Regions from separate parts of the Microbacterium sp. Ru50 genome, predicted to be linked through region 1. Evidence: predicted binding sites of a transcription regulator. Region 1 holds the regulator's gene; the other holds the start of a gene.

Evidence for each region. The regulator LexA, encoded in region 1, represses DNA repair genes until DNA is damaged. The targets are predictions, from matches to a motif close to TCGAACANNTGTTCGA.
Region 2: the regulator LexA is predicted to act here: its motif matches at 4,191-4,206, upstream of C3481_RS07235 (HNH endonuclease signature motif containing protein).

The regions. Positions count from the first base shown of each region.
Region 1 is NZ_PQSV01000001.1:911,921-919,420, forward strand. It holds gene hisB (imidazoleglycerol-phosphate dehydratase HisB) at 1-521, opposite strand, end outside; gene C3481_RS04370 (histidinol-phosphate transaminase) at 518-1,603, opposite strand; gene C3481_RS04375 (LysM peptidoglycan-binding domain-containing protein) at 1,646-2,002, opposite strand; gene lexA (transcriptional repressor LexA) at 2,259-2,924, shown strand; gene C3481_RS04385 (prolyl oligopeptidase family serine peptidase) at 3,003-4,919, shown strand; gene hflX (GTPase HflX) at 5,038-6,555, opposite strand; gene C3481_RS04395 (class I SAM-dependent methyltransferase) at 6,641-7,282, shown strand; gene dapF (diaminopimelate epimerase) at 7,319-7,500, opposite strand, start outside.
Region 2 is NZ_PQSV01000001.1:1,536,340-1,543,839, reverse strand. It holds gene C3481_RS07250 (choice-of-anchor I family protein) at 1-886, opposite strand, end outside; gene C3481_RS07245 (enoyl-CoA hydratase-related protein) at 1,006-1,782, shown strand; gene C3481_RS07240 (cytochrome b/b6 domain-containing protein) at 1,792-2,721, shown strand; gene C3481_RS07235 (HNH endonuclease signature motif containing protein) at 2,771-4,156, opposite strand; gene C3481_RS07230 (GNAT family N-acetyltransferase) at 4,370-4,876, opposite strand; gene C3481_RS07225 (hypothetical protein) at 4,939-5,937, opposite strand; TPP riboswitch at 6,054-6,150, shown strand; gene thiM (hydroxyethylthiazole kinase) at 6,141-6,959, shown strand; gene thiE (thiamine phosphate synthase) at 6,956-7,500, shown strand, end outside.

The DNA of each region.
Region 1 (7,500 bases):
TACTCCGCTTCGGCGATGTGGTGCGGATCACGTCCGCCGAGGACGCGGACGTGCACCGTCAGCCCGGCGTTGAACGCGATGGCCTCGAACGTGTGTCGCACGAGCGAACCGGTGAAGTGCCCGCCGACGAGGTGGAACTCGTAACCGTCCGGCTCCCCCGAGTGCACGAGGTACGGACGCCCCGAGATGTCGACGACCGCCTGCGCGAGCGCCTCGTCGAGGGGCACGAGTGCATCACCGTAGCGGGAGATGCCCGACTTGTCGCCCAGCGCGGAACGCAGCGCCTGTCCGAGCACGATCGCCACATCCTCCACCGTGTGGTGCGCGTCGATGTGCGTATCGCCCGTCGCGCGCACGGTCAGGTCGGTGAGCGAGTGCTTCGCGAACGCCGTCAGCAGGTGGTCGAAGAACGGCACGGTCGTCTCGATCGTGCTGATCCCGGTGCCGTCGAGGTTGAGCTCGAGCTCGACGCTCGACTCGCTCGTGGCGCGACGGATGCTGGCCGTTCGGGGGCTGGTCATGCCTCCGAGTCTATCGAGGCCAGTGCTTCGAGGAACGCGGTCGTCTCGTCTTCCGTGCCGGCGCTCACACGCAGGCTGTGCGGGATGCCCACGTCGCGGACGAGGATGCCGCGGTCGTACAGAGCCTGCCAGGTCGCCCGCGGGTCGTCGACGCCGTCGAACAGCACGAAGTTCGTCCAGCTCTCGTACGCGTGATAGCCGAGGGCGTCGAGCGTCGCCGACATCCGGTCGCGCTGCGCGACGATCTCGTCGACCATCCGGAGCATCGTCGTCGAGTGGGAGAGGGCGGCTGTCGCCGCCGCCTGCGTCAGCGCGCTCAAGTGGTACGGCAGTCGGACGAGCCGGAGCGCGTCGATGAGCGTGGGGTCGGCGGCGAGGTAGCCGACGCGGGCGCCGGCGAAGGCGAAGGCCTTGCTCATCGTGCGCGACACGACGAGCCGGTTGCGCTCACCGAGAAGCGTCAGAGCGGAGGAGCTTTCGCGCGGCGCGAACTCCTGGTAGGCCTCGTCGACGATCACGATGCCGTCGGTGGCCCCGTACACCGCCTCGATGACGTCGAGCCCGAGGGGTGTGCCGGTGGGGTTGTTGGGCGCACACAGGAAGACGACGTCCGGGCGGAGCTCGGCGACCTGGGCTGCGGCGGAGGCGGGATCGAGCGTGAAGTCGGGTCCACGTGTCCCCGTGACGTACTGGGCGCCGGTCGCGCGCGTCAGCAGGGGGTACATCGAGTAGGTCGGACCGAAGCCCATCGCGGTGCGTCCCGGGCCTCCGAAGGCCTGGAGGAGGTGCTGCAGGACCTCGTTCGATCCGTTCGCTGCCCAGATGCGATCGGGGGTCAGGCCGTGGCCGAGGTACTCGGCGAACGACTCGCGGAGGTGGGTGAACTCGCGGTCGGGATAGCGGTTGACGTCGCGCAGGGCGCGGGCTACGGCATCCAGGATGTCGTCGGCGACCTCTTCGGGAACGGGATGCGTGTTCTCGTTGACGTTCAGCGCGACCGGAAGGGGCGCCTGCGGGGCGCCGTACGGGGTGAGGCCTCGCAGATCGTCTCTGAGGGGCAGATCATCCAGACTCGGGCTCATCCCACCCATGCTAGGCCGCGCGCGCCACTGTTGCCGCCGGTGTCAGCTCGCGGCGTACTCGGCCGGGATCGCAAGCGTCTGGCCGGCCTCGAGCTGGCCCGAGCCGAGAGCGTTCAGCCGGATGATCGCATCGACGACATCGCGGGGGTCGGCGGCGGGCGCCACCTCTTCGGCGATGGACCAGAGCGATTCGCCGGACATCACGGTCACGGTCGTGAACGAGCCGGCGGGGGCGCCGACCTCGCTCGAGGCGAGCGCGCCTCCCCCCGAGAGCACGGCTGCCGTGATGGCGACGACCGCCGGAAGGGCGGCGATCGTGGCGACGACGCGGCGTCCGCGGCGCGTCAGACGCAGGCGGGTGCGGGGGGCCGGTGCGAAGCGGGCATCGATCGTGGTCATGGCATCTCCTCGGGAGCGGTAGGAAGATTCGCCCCCGCCTCTCGGCCGGGAGAGACGGGTGCGAACTTCGGTTCCGAACGTATCTTCGATATTGTGTGGTGTCAACCACCCACCGAAATCGGAGACCGATCGAAGAGACACGCGGAGCGTTCCGCGATGTCGCCGTCGTATCGGGCTACCTTTTCGACAGCGAGAGCCCACCATGAACCTCCGACATCGGGTCGGGGACGGGGCGCGACGACAGGAGACCGGCGGTATGAGCGAGAAGCCGCAGACGCGACGACGCAAGAATCTGAGCGACAAGCAGCTCGCGATCCTCGAGGTGATCCAGAACGCGATCGCCCGCAACGGCTACCCGCCGAGCATGCGCGAGATCGGCGACGCGGTCGGCCTCAAGTCGCTGTCCAGCGTCACCCACCAGCTGAACCAGCTCGAGCTCAGCGGCTACCTGCGGCGCGACCCCGGCAAGACCCGCGCGATGGAGGTGCTCATCGATCTCCCGGGCACCGCCGGCGAGAACCCGGCCGACGCCGCGCCCGCCCTCGGCGACGCCGCCCTCGTGCCGCTCGTGGGCCGCATCGCGGCGGGCGTGCCGATCACCGCCGACCAGCAGGTCGAGGAGATCTTCCCGCTGCCGCGCCAGCTCGTCGGCAAGGGCGAGCTGTTCATGCTCAAGGTCGTCGGCGACTCGATGATCGACGCGGCCATCTGCGACGGCGACTGGGTCGTCGTGCGGGCGCAGGCAACCGCCGACAACGGCGAGATCGTCGCGGCCATGCTCGACGGCGAGGCGACGGTGAAGACGCTCCGCCAGCGCGACGGCCACACGTGGCTCCTCCCCCGCAACTCGGCGTTCGAGCCGATCCTCGGCGACGACGCGACGGTGCTCGGCAAGGTCGTGGCGGTTCTGCGCACGGTCTGAGGCGCCCCGGGACGGCATCCGCTCCCCACCGTCTCCCCGGTCGAGGTCGGGAAGCCAGGCCTCGCGTAGCGTGGCTGTATGTCGCAGCAGCTTCCCTATGGTTCCTGGCCCTCTCCCCTGACGGCGGCATGGGCCAGCGCGTCATCATTGCGCCTCGACGGCGCGAGCTTCGTGGGTGATGAGATCTGGTGGGGCGAGTCGCTGCCCGACGAGGCCGGTCGCGTCGCGGTCATGCGCCGCCGCGGCGATGGCACCGTGCAGGTCGTCCTCCCCGCACCCTGGAACGCCCGGTCGCGCGTGCACGAGTACGGCGGCGGAGCCTGGACGGTGTCGGATGACGGCGAGCTGTTCTTCGTCGACAAGTCCGACCAGCGCATCCGGAGCCTTCGCCCGGGCGGCGATCCCCGACCGCTCACTCCGGAGGAGACCGGCACGCACTACGGGGGCCTCCGCTGGCAGCGCGGCGTCCTTCTCGCGGTTCGCGAACGCGAACGTCCCGGCGGCACGCCCGAGCGCCACATCGTCCGCATCGAGCGCGCTGACAGCGCCGAGGTTCCCGACGCCTCGAGCGTGACCGAGCTCGCCGGCGGTAGCGACTTCGTCGCCCAGCCGGCGCTGTCGCCCGATGGCTCGCGCCTCGCCTGGGTGGCCTGGGATCACCCCGACATGCCCTGGGACCGCACGCGCATCCGCGTCGCCGACCTGGACGCCCCCCGCGGCATCCGTGACGTCGCGGGCGGCGCCACCGCCGCGCTGCAGCCCGAGTGGACCGACGACGGCGCGCTGTTCTTCGCCGACGAGCCGACCGGACGCTGGAATGTCTACCGCGTCGACCCCGCGACCGACGCCCCGCCCACGGCCGTCTCGCCCGCCGACGCCGACACGGGTGGTGGCCTGTGGGTGCTCGGCACCCGCTGGTACGCGCCGCTCGATGACGGCCGCCTGGTGGCCGTGCGCACCCACGGATCGGACCAGCTCGTGATCGTGGACCGCGACGGCGGCGCCATCCCGCTTCCCTTCCCCGCCACCGCACGCGTGCAGATCGAAGACGTCCGCGGCAGCCGCGCCCTCGTCAGCGGGGCGATGCCGGGAGGGGCGGGCCTGTGGCTCGTCGACCTGGACACCGGCGAGACGAGCGCGGTCCGCGGCGGTGCTCCGGACGTCGACGCATCGTGGATCCCGCACGCCCGGCAGCTGACGACGGAGGGCCCGCACGGCCTGGTGCATGCCTTCGCCTACCCGCCGACCAACCCCGACGTCACCGCGCCGGCCGACGAACTGCCCCCGTACCTGGTCTGGGTGCACGGCGGGCCGACCTCGCACGTGGGCGGCGCAGCCGACAGCAAGGTGGCCTACTTCACGAGCCGCGGCATCGGCGTCCTCGACGTCAACTACGGCGGTTCGACGGGATACGGCCGTTCCTACCGCGAACGGCTGAAGGGACAGTGGGGTGTCGTCGACGTCGACGACGTCGCCGCGGCCGCACGCGGTCTCGCCGACGAGGGTCTCGCGGATCCGTCACGGCTGGCGATCGAGGGAGGATCCGCCGGCGGCTGGACCGTGCTCGCGGCGCTCGTCGGAACGGATGTCTTCGGGGCGGGCGTCTCGCGCTACGGTGTCGGCGATGCGCGTGCTCTGGCCGCCGAGACGCACGACTTCGAGGCGCGGTACCTCGACGGTCTCATCGGCCCCCTCCCCGAAGCCGAGCCGGTCTACATCGAGCGATCGCCGCTGAGCCGACCCGAGCGGTTCCGGGTGCCGCTGCTGCTCCTGCAGGGCGACGAGGACGCCGTCGTGCCGCCGGCGCAGGCCGAGGCCATCCGCGACGCGCTCGTGGCGCACGGTGTGCCCCACGCCTACGTGCTATACGCGGGCGAGGGACACGGGTTCCGGCGCACCGAGACGATCGTGAACGCGCTCGAGACCGAGCTGGCGTTCCTCGGCCGGGTCTTCGGCTTCGACACCCCCGGCGTCGCACCGCTCGCGCTCGATTGAGCCCCGCGACGGCCGGTGCTGATACATCCGTCAGGCCGGTGGTGTTGGTGAGGCCTTCCACGCGCGCGGAGGACTCACCGGCACCACCGATCGTGCAGGTGTATCGCCGCGCGCCGATTCAGACGGCGTAGGGCGCAAGCTCGGCCGCGAGACGCTCCGAGACATGCGCGTGCACGGCGGTCCCGTCCTGCTCGTGCGACGTCGCGACGATGTGGCCGCTCTCGTGCACGGCCGAGATCAGGTCGCCGCGGTCGTACGGCACGAGCGCGCGCACCTCGACGGCCGGCAGGGGCAGCGCGTCCTCGATGGCGGCGCGGAGCTCATCGATGCCCTCGCCGGTGCGCGAGGACACGAAGTGCGCCGTCGGCTCGAGCCCGCGCAGCAGCAGCCGAGCATCGTCGTCGACGAGGTCGGCCTTGTTGAACACGACGAGCTCGCGCGTCGCACGAGCGCCCACGTCGCCCATCACATCGCGGACGGTCGCGAGCTGTGCCGCAGGATCGGGATGCGACCCGTCCACGACGTGCACGATGACGTCCGCACCCGACACCTCCTCGAGCGTCGACCGGAAGGCCTCGACGAGCTGATGAGGCAGATTGCGCACGAAGCCGACGGTGTCGGTGAGCGTGAAGACGCGGCCGTCGGCGGCCTCGGCCCGGCGCACGGTGGCATCCAGCGTCGCGAACAGGGCGTTCTCGACGAGGACGCCGGCGCTCGTCAGCCGGTTGAGCAGGCTCGACTTGCCGGCGTTGGTGTAGCCGGCGATCGCGACCGAGGGGATTGTGTTGCGCCGGCGCTCCGCCCGCTTGGCCTCGCGCGACGGCGCGAACTCGCGGATCTGCTTGCGCAGCTGCGCCATACGGGTGCGGATGCGGCGACGGTCGAGCTCGATCTTCGTCTCACCCGGTCCGCGCGAGCCCATGCCCGCGCCGCCGGCGCCGACCTGGCCACCGGCCTGACGGCTCATCGACTCACCCCAGCCTCGCAGGCGCGGGAGCAGGTACTCGAGCTGGGCGAGCTCGACCTGGGCCTTGCCCTCACGGCTCTTCGCGTGCTGGCTGAAGATGTCGAGGATGACCGTCGTGCGGTCGATGACCTTGACCTTCGCGACGTCCTCGAGGGCACGCCGCTGACTCGGCGCCAGCTCAGTGTCGGCGATCACGGTGTCGGCTCCGACCGCGGCGACGAGGTCGCGCAGCTCGGCGGCCTTGCCGCGTCCGATGTAGGTCGCGGGGTCCGGATGCGGCCGCCGCTGGAGCACGCCGTCGAGCACGACCGCGCCGGCGGTCTCGGCCAGCGCCGCGAGCTCGCGCAGCGAGTTCTCCGCGTCCTCCTGCGCCCCCTGGGGGTAGACGCCGACGAGCACGACGTTCTCGAGTCGCAGCTGGCGGTACTCGACCTCGGTGACATCCTCGAGCTCGGTGGACAGGCCGGGGACGCGACGCAGCGCGGCACGCTCCTCGCGGTCCCACTGGTCGCCGTCGGTGTCTCCGTACGCGACGGTCGCCTCGTCCTGCAGCGCCTGGGCGCCGCCGAAGACGCGGATCGACGAACGCGTCTCCGCGCTCGCGAGCACGCGCTCGACCGGGTCCACCGCGATGTCGTCGTCGCCGTCGGGGGTGGTGATATGCGTCATAACTCTCTTCCCGGGATGCCCGTGCCCGGGCATCCGTGAATTCTAGTCTCCCGCCGGTACGTCCGGCTCCGATACGCTCGGATGCATGGGGAGCGATCATTACTTCAGCGCGTCCCCGTCCAGCGAGCAGAACCTCCGCCGCATCCGCGTGACCCTCGCGGGCCGTGCCGTGGAGGTCACGACCGCGGGCGGGGTGTTCAGCCCTGACCACGTGGATTCGGGCACAGGGGTTCTTCTGGCCAATACTCCGCCGGCACCGTCCGGCGGGGATTTCCTCGACCTCGGCTGCGGCTGGGGGCCGATCTCGCTGTCGCTGGCTCTGGAGTCGCCTCACGCCACGGTGTGGGCCGTCGACGTGAACGAACGGGCACTCGACCTGGTGCGACGCAACGCCGCTGATCTGGGACTCGACAACGTCAACGCCGTCCTGCCCGACGATGTTCCCGACGACGTCGTATTCCGGACCATCCGCTCCAATCCGCCGATCCGCGTGGGCAAGAACGAGCTCCACGGGATGCTGCAGCGGTGGATCCCGCGTCTGGCCGAACGCAGCGACGCGTGGCTCGTCGTGCAGCGCAACCTCGGTTCCGACTCGCTGCAGCGGTGGCTCGCCGCCACGTTCGACGACGGCTACGGCGTCTCGCGCGCGGCGACCGGCCGCGGATTCCGCGTGCTTCGGGTGCGCCGGCACGGCACTCCCCCGACGGGCGCGATCGAACTGCCCTGATCACGGGCCGGGCGTCCGGACGCCGTGGCGCTCGGATCAGTCTGCGAGGGTGACCTGCCCCGAGAACACCAGCGTCGCGGGGCCCGAGAGCAGAACGTGCTCGCCATCGGCCTGCCGCACGATGCGCACGCCCAGCGTTCCGCCCGGCACGTCGACGGTCCAGCGGTCGGGCGCGGCCGCCCCGGCCCAGTGGCGCACCGCGAGAGCGGATGCCGCCA
Region 2 (7,500 bases), 620 kb from region 1:
GCGGGACGACCTTGGTGACCTCGGCCTTGGCGAGGTCGACGACGGCGATCGCGTTCGCCTCCTGAAGCGCCGCGTAAGCGGTCGTGCCGTCGACGGTGATGTACTCGGGCTCGAGGTTGCGGCTGACACGGTTGGCGTCGAGGGGCTTGTCTCCCTGGTCCGGTGCCGCGACGTCCGGTCCGAACACGCGCACGCCGGCCGGAAGCGTCTTCGAGCCGCCGGGCTCGAACGCGCCGAAGCCCGCGATGCGCACGGCCGCCTGCGCGGGAGCCGAGACGGTCTTGGGAAGCGCGACGACACCGACGGATCCTTCCGGGTCGACCGAGAAGTCGTCGGCGGGCTCGCCCTCGTTCGCGACGACCGCGTACGCGCCGTCCTTCGAGATCGTGACCATATCGGGCAGGGCGCCGACGGTGACTGAGCCGAGGCGAGCGGATGCCGCGTCGCCGGCGTTCGCGTCGAAGAAGACCAGTGACCCGTTCGCGGTCTTGTCCTCGGCCTCGAAGGCCACGACGCCGAGACCGTCGTCGCGGATCGCGAGGGAGTTCGCCGTGCCGGCATCGGCGATGGTGAACAGCTCGACCGGCGTGGTCGGGTCGCTGTTGTCGAGAACCGTCACCGAGCCGGCCTGCGCGTTGACGACGTAGAGGCGGTCGCGGTACGACTGCACGATCTCGGCGGCCGACTCGTCGAAGACGCCGGTCTCGTGCGTGCCGATCGGCGTCAGTGCGAGTGCGGCACCGGGAGCGGAGTCGGTGATCGGTTCGCTGACGATCGCGGCGGATGCCGTGGTGAGCGGCGTCAGCGCCAGCGTGCAGGTGAGTGCGGCCGTCGCGACGACGGCGAGCGTGCGGGGAACCGTGCGGCTCCGGGCAGGCGAAGGCATAGGTGTCCTCTGGTCGGGTGAACGGGTGCAGGTCGTGAGTACTCTTCGCACGTGTCCGGCATGTGAATGCCCGGCAACCGATCGGAGACGCGCGGAGAGGCGCGTGGCACGATGAGGGGATGAGCGACTACACGACCATCGTCAGCGAGACGCGAGGGCGCGTCGGCTGGCTGACCCTGAACCGACCGGAGGCGTTGAACGCCCTGAACTCGACGCTCGTCGCCGAACTCGCCGACGCGGCCATGGCGTTCGACCGCGACGAGGCGATCGGCGCGATCGTCGTGACCGGCTCGGAGCGGGCGTTCGCGGCGGGTGCGGACATCAAGGAGATGGCGGGCAAGAGCGCCCGCGACATGTCCATGGAGAACCCTTTCGCGGCGCTGGAGGACTTCGCGCGGGTGCGTACCCCTGTCGTCGCGGCGGTTGCCGGGTTCGCGCTCGGCGGCGGGTGCGAGCTGGCGATGATGTGCGACATCGTGCTGGCCGCCGACACCGCGGTGTTCGGGCAGCCCGAGATAGATCTCGGCGTCATTCCGGGCATCGGCGGGACGCAGCGGCTGACGCGCGCCGTCGGCTACTACAAGGCCGCGGAGCTCGTGCTGACCGGACGTCGGATGCCGGCGGAGGAGGCGGAGCGCGCCGGACTCGTATCTCGTGTGGTTCCGGCGGCGCAGCTGCTCGAGGAAGCCGGTGCCGTCGCCGAACGGATCGCATCGCGCTCGCTTCCCGTCGCCTATGCCGCCAAGCAGGCGTTGCGCGCCTCGCAGGAGACGACCGCGGCCGAGGGCCTCCGCCTCGAGCGCACGCTCTTCGCGTCGTTGTTCGCGCTCGACGACCAGAAGGAAGGCATGGCCGCCTTCGCCGAGAAGCGCGCCCCCGAGTTCCGCCACCGCTGACCCGCCGCGGTGTTGGTCGAACGCGGGGCCGCCGCACGCCGGCGGGTGACGGTGATCATGGCCGCCGGCGTCGCACTGGTGCTCGCGGCCGCGGGAGCCGTCGCGTTCGCCCGCTGGGCGCTGAGCCTCGATGCGATGCGTGGGTTCGTCGAGCGGTACCCGGGCGCATACCCGCTGCCGGCGGGGGCGCCGGTCGGGATTCCGCCGTGGCTCGCCTGGCAGCACTTCTTCAACGCCTTCCTGATGGTGCTGATCATCCGCACGGGTCTGCAGGCGCGGAAGGAGAAACGTCCGAGGGTGTTCTGGTCGCCGCGGGGCAGGCCGAAGCGCCGGACGAGCCTCACGATCTGGTTCCACCAGGCGCTCGACGTCATCTGGATCGGCAACGGCATCGTGTTCGTCGTCCTGCTCTTCGCGACCGGACAGTGGATGCGCATCGTGCCGACGAGCTGGGAGGTCGTGCCGAACGCGGTGTCGGCGGCGTTGCAATACGTGTCGCTCGATTGGCCGACGGAGAACGGCTGGGTCAACTACAACAGCCTGCAGCAGCTCGCCTACGCCACGACGGTGTTCGTCGCTGCTCCGCTCGCGGTCGCCACCGGTGCGCGCCTCAGCACCGTCTGGCCGCGTGGTGACGGGAGGCTCAACCGTCTGTATCCGATCGAGTGGGCGCGACGCCTGCACGTGCTCGTGATGCTCTTCTTCGTCGTCTTCATCGTGACCCATGTCGCTCTCGTCCTGGCCACGGGAGCGCTTCGCAACCTCAATCACATGTATGCCGCGCAAGGGTCGGCCGACCCGGCGGCGTACGCCGACAACTGGACCGGGTTCTGGCTCTTCGTGCTGTCGCTCGGCGTCATCGTCGGCGCGTGCGTCGCCGCTCGCCCCGCTGTCCTCGTACCGATCGCACGATTGTTCGGCACGACCATCACCCGTTGACGCGCGCGGATGCCGCGCGGTGTCGCAGCCCTGACCGTCTCGGCCGCCGTCAGAAGGGAGCCGCGTCATCCTGCGGTGGTCCGCCGGTTCCGGCATCCGGTGGCGGATCGGCGGTGTCGATCGTGAAGCACACCGCCGGTATGGGGACGTCTTCGCGGTACAACCGACCGAGGGGTGAGGTCCATTCCAGGACTCCACCGCCGACCTGCCTGACCTCCCACTTCGTGAACTGCTTCATCGAATGATGCCGCTGGCAGAGGTGGGCGAGGTTGAAGATGTGGGTGTGCCCGCCCAGGGCGTGATCGATGGTGTGATCCAGTTCGCACCGGATCGCGGCACGGCGGCATCCCGGGAAACGGCAGTGCTGGTCACGGGCCATGAGGAGTTTCTTCATCGACGCGGTGGGCCGGTACGTGTCGATCTCGACCGGGGTGCGGGTGACGGGGTCGATGAAGAGTCGGTCCCACTCCGACACCCGCCCGGCGAGCTCACGCGCCGTGCCGGCATCGACAAGCCCCGCGCCCACGGCTTCGGCGGGGTTCTCGTCCTTGCCCATCAGCGTCTCCGCCGTGACGGCGACTTGCACGCGTGCGCGGATCGCCCCGAGCCCACCGGCCCGGTCGGTCCCATAAGTGGGGTCGACGACGGGCGCGCCGCCGAGGACGAGGTCTCCGAGGATGTCGGCCCGCAGCTGATCCATCGTCCGCGTATCGGCGGGCTCCTCCGCCCCGGCAACATCCTCGCGACCCGCCCCGGCGCCACCAGCGCCCGCCGACCGGGCGTCCTTGACGGACTGCCCCATCTGCGTGAGCCGGTCGAGCATCCCCGCGGCGATGACCGTCGGAAGGTTCGCGACGAGGTTCGACATCCCGTCCGTCCCGTGGAACACCCGCACGCACCGCTCCGCTGCCGCGGTCTTGTGGCGTTCGGTGAACGCCTGCGGGTGAAGCCGGGCCGCGAGAGCTTCCAGCGTGCCTCGCACCCGCGACGGCACATCCCGCTCACACACAGCGATCGCGGCCTCCGCGTACGCCGACCGCACCTCGTCCGGCACCCCCGCGCCGACCCGCACGACCACATCGACGTGGCCGCGTTCGATCCGCCGCTGCACCCACGCGTCGAACACCGCGGGGTAGTCATCGATGGCCGTCATCGCGTGGTCGATCTCACCCTGCAGGCGACGATCCGTCAGCCGCGCCATCCCCGCTGCTTCGGCTGCGACCGAGCGCAGCTCCATGTCCGACGCCATCCCACGAACCCCATCACGGCGCGCGTCGTGCAGCGCGGCGTGGCCCAGATCGGCCAGCGCTCGGGTGCGGGCGACGTCGGCGGCGTGGGAGAGCTCGAGCGCCTCGGCATACCGCGAGAAAGCGAGCGCCTGCGATGGCACGGGGGTTTCGCGTCCCACTTCGCCACCCAGGCCATTCGCTGTCATGTTCCCATCATGACAGTGGGGTACGACATTCGAATCGAACGTAAGTTCGAATGTTGGTAACTCGCTACTGAGCTCGACGGGGGAGGAGGGGCGCCGGTCACGCCGAACAGCCGACGCCGAGCAGCCGAGGCCGCTAGCCGAGGCCGAATAGCCAGTCGAGGCGAGTCAGCTCGCCGAAGCCTCGCGACCTAGCCGAGCGGGGCGAACTCCGACTCAGCGGACGAAACGGACCTCGGTCAGCGTTTCGCCGAGGAACGGCTCGGTGTGCGTCTGCCCGTCGAGCGTGAAGCCGTTGCGCTCGTAGAAGCGGTGCGCGCGGGGGTTGTCCTCCGCGACCCACAGGTAGACGCCCTCGTCCTTCTCGACGGCGGCGTCGAAGAGGCGCTGGCCGATGCCGGTGCCGTGCCACGCGTCGAGGAGGTAGATGAAGTAGAGCTCGCGCATCCGAGGGGCGTCGCGATCGCGAGCCGGGCCCGACCCCACGAAACCGACGATCTCGCCGCGGACGAGCGCGGCGTGCATCCGGAAGTCCTCTCCCTGTGCGGCCCAGTGTGTCCACAGCTCGGCGAGACGTCGCGGCGACACGCTCTGGAGCGCGGCGGTGCTGATGAGGTGGTCGTACGTCTCGTGCCAGCAGGTGGCGTGCACGCGCCCGAGGGCTTCGGCGTCGACATCCCGCACCGGACGGACGACGATGTCGGTCTGCAGTTCGGCTTCCATGGCCAGACTCTACGCGCGGCCGGCGGTGGCGTGAAATCGAGGAACGGGGGTTGCGGACGGGGTCATCGGGCCCCGGCCCCGGCCCCGTCGCCGACCGCAGCCGCGGCCTCGTCGCTCGCCGCTGCCTCGATCGACACCAGGTTGACCTCTCCCGGCGTCCACCCGGCAGCGATCAGGCGGTCGTGGAGCGCCTCCTCGACGGCAGCCTGGTCGTCGTCGATGCGCACGCGCGTTCCCGTCCGCGTCGCGTCGACGACCGCATCCGGATCGAGCGTCCGTGCCGCGGCGATCAAGTCGTCTTTCATCCGATCCGCGCGGGCGGGGCCGAGCGCGGCGCGCACGATGCCGAACGAACTCAGGCCGACCGACCATGTCGGGCCGAGCTCGAGGTCGAGCCTCCCGGCGGCGCGCTCGCGCTGCGTGGCCAGCGCCGCGCTCCGGTCCGACAGGATCATCAGCAGCGCGATCCCGCTGAGGAGCACGAGCGCAGCGCCGGCGACAGTCGTGGGCACGACCGACAGCGCCGAGCGGTAGAGGGGCGAATCCCACCCGGCGGTGAGCCCGACGACGGCGCGGCACAGGGAGAAGACCCCGTACGCGGCCATGGTCACCGCGAGCAGCCGGGACCCGCGTCTCGCGGCGATGGCCGGCTGCATCGCCGCGGCGCTGGTCAGCCCGCAGGCGGCAGCCACGACCACGACCTTCACCGCGAGGGACGCCGGCATCCCGACCGTCGTGGACACGACTCCGACCACGGCGGCGAGCGAAAGGGCGACCCCGGCACGGGCGAGAACCCCGCCGCTCAATGAGCCCAGCCCGGCGAAGACCAGACCGGGGGCCAGAACCATGGCGATGTCGCTGATGACGAGGGTCGCGGCGTCGCCGGTCTTCGTGTGCACGAGGTACAGCAGGCTCGCCGCCGTCGCCGACAGCGCGCCCACGATGCCGAAGCGCAGCAGTCCACCGCGGCGTCGCCAGCTCGGCCGCAGGGCGAGCACCCCGACGAGTCCGGCGATGGTCGCCAGACACGCGCAGACCAGTGCGACGCCTGCTGTCAGCACGGCCCCACCCCCTCGCGCGCCGGCCCGTGAAGCGCGCTCACTCGCAACCTACGCGCTTCGGGGACCGGGAGAAAAGCATCGCGGTCCAGAGGGTGCAAACCGGCCTGCTATGGTCGTGTCCCGACACGGGGTGCCCGCGACCGCGAGCTGAGATCAGACCCGTCGAACCTGCTCCAGTGCAATGCTGGCGAAGGGATGTCGAAATGCGCGATGTCGTGCCCACCGTCCGAGGACCGGAAGCGGCGCTCCGAGCGCTGCGGGATGCCGTTCCGCTCACCCACTGCGTGACCAACGCCGTCGTCACCGGGTTCACCGCGAATGCGCTGCTCGCGCTCGGGGCGAGTCCTGCCATGGTCGACATCGCCGGTGAAGCGGGGATCTTCGCCGGAATCGCCGACGGTGTGCTGATCAACCTCGGCACCCCTAATCCCCAGCAGCAGGCCAGCGCCCGTGAGATCGTGGCGGCGACGCGGCGCTGGGTGCTGGACCCTGTCGCGGTCGGGATGCTGCCGATCCGCACCGCTCTCGCGGCGGAGCTCGTCGCCGCTCGACCCGCGATCATCCGGGGCAATGCCTCGGAGGTCGCGGCGGTCGCCGGCGGCGGTTCCGGCGGACGGGGCGTCGACAGCGTCGACGACCCGGACTCGGTGCACGCGGCGGCTGTCGACCTCGCGCGCCGGACCGGGACGGTGGTCGCGGTGTCGGGAGAGGTCGATCTCATCACCGACGGCGAGCGGGTCGCGCGGGTGCGCGGGGGAGATCCCCTGCTGACCCGGGTCACCGGCGGGGGCTGTTCGCTGGGCGCGACGATGGCGGCCTTCCTCGGCGTCGTCGAGCCGTTCTCGGCGGCGATCGCCGCGTCGGTCGTGCACAAGCACGCGGCCGAGGCCGCGGCATCCGTCTCGTCCGGCCTCGGTTCGTTCGCCGTCGCGTTCCTCGACGCGCTCGCGGCGCTGAGCCCCGAGGACCTCGACGGGTCCCGGGTCGAGGCGCACCTCGCGAGCGCGGAGGCGACGCGGTGACCCGCCGGGTCGACCTCGCTCTGCACCTCGTCACCGATGACCGGCTCGATGCCGACGCGCTGCCGTCGATCGTCGACGCCGCGATCGACGGGGGCGTGACCGTCGTGCAGCTGCGCGACAAGAGAGTGAGCGCGGCGGAGCTCGTCCGCCGCGCTCGGGTGCTGTCGGAGGTGATCGCCGGACGGGTCCCCCTGCTCATCGACGACCGGGTCGACGTCGCCCTCGCCGCCATCGATGCGGGTGCCCGCGTGGACGGCGTGCATCTCGGTCAGAACGACATCCCACCCACGACCGCGCGCAGGCTGCTCGGGACGGGCGCCGTCATCGGGTGGACGGCGAACACGGCGGCGCATCTGCAAGCCGCCCACGCGATGCCGCACGGAACCCTCGATTATCTCGGTGTCGGTGTGATCCGGCCGACCTCCACGAAGGCCGATCACCCGCCGGCCCTCGGCATCGACGGATTCGCCGAACGCGCCGCGGCCACGCCGCTCGCGTGCGTCGCGATCGGCGGCGTCGTCGCCGAGGACGTCGTTCCGCT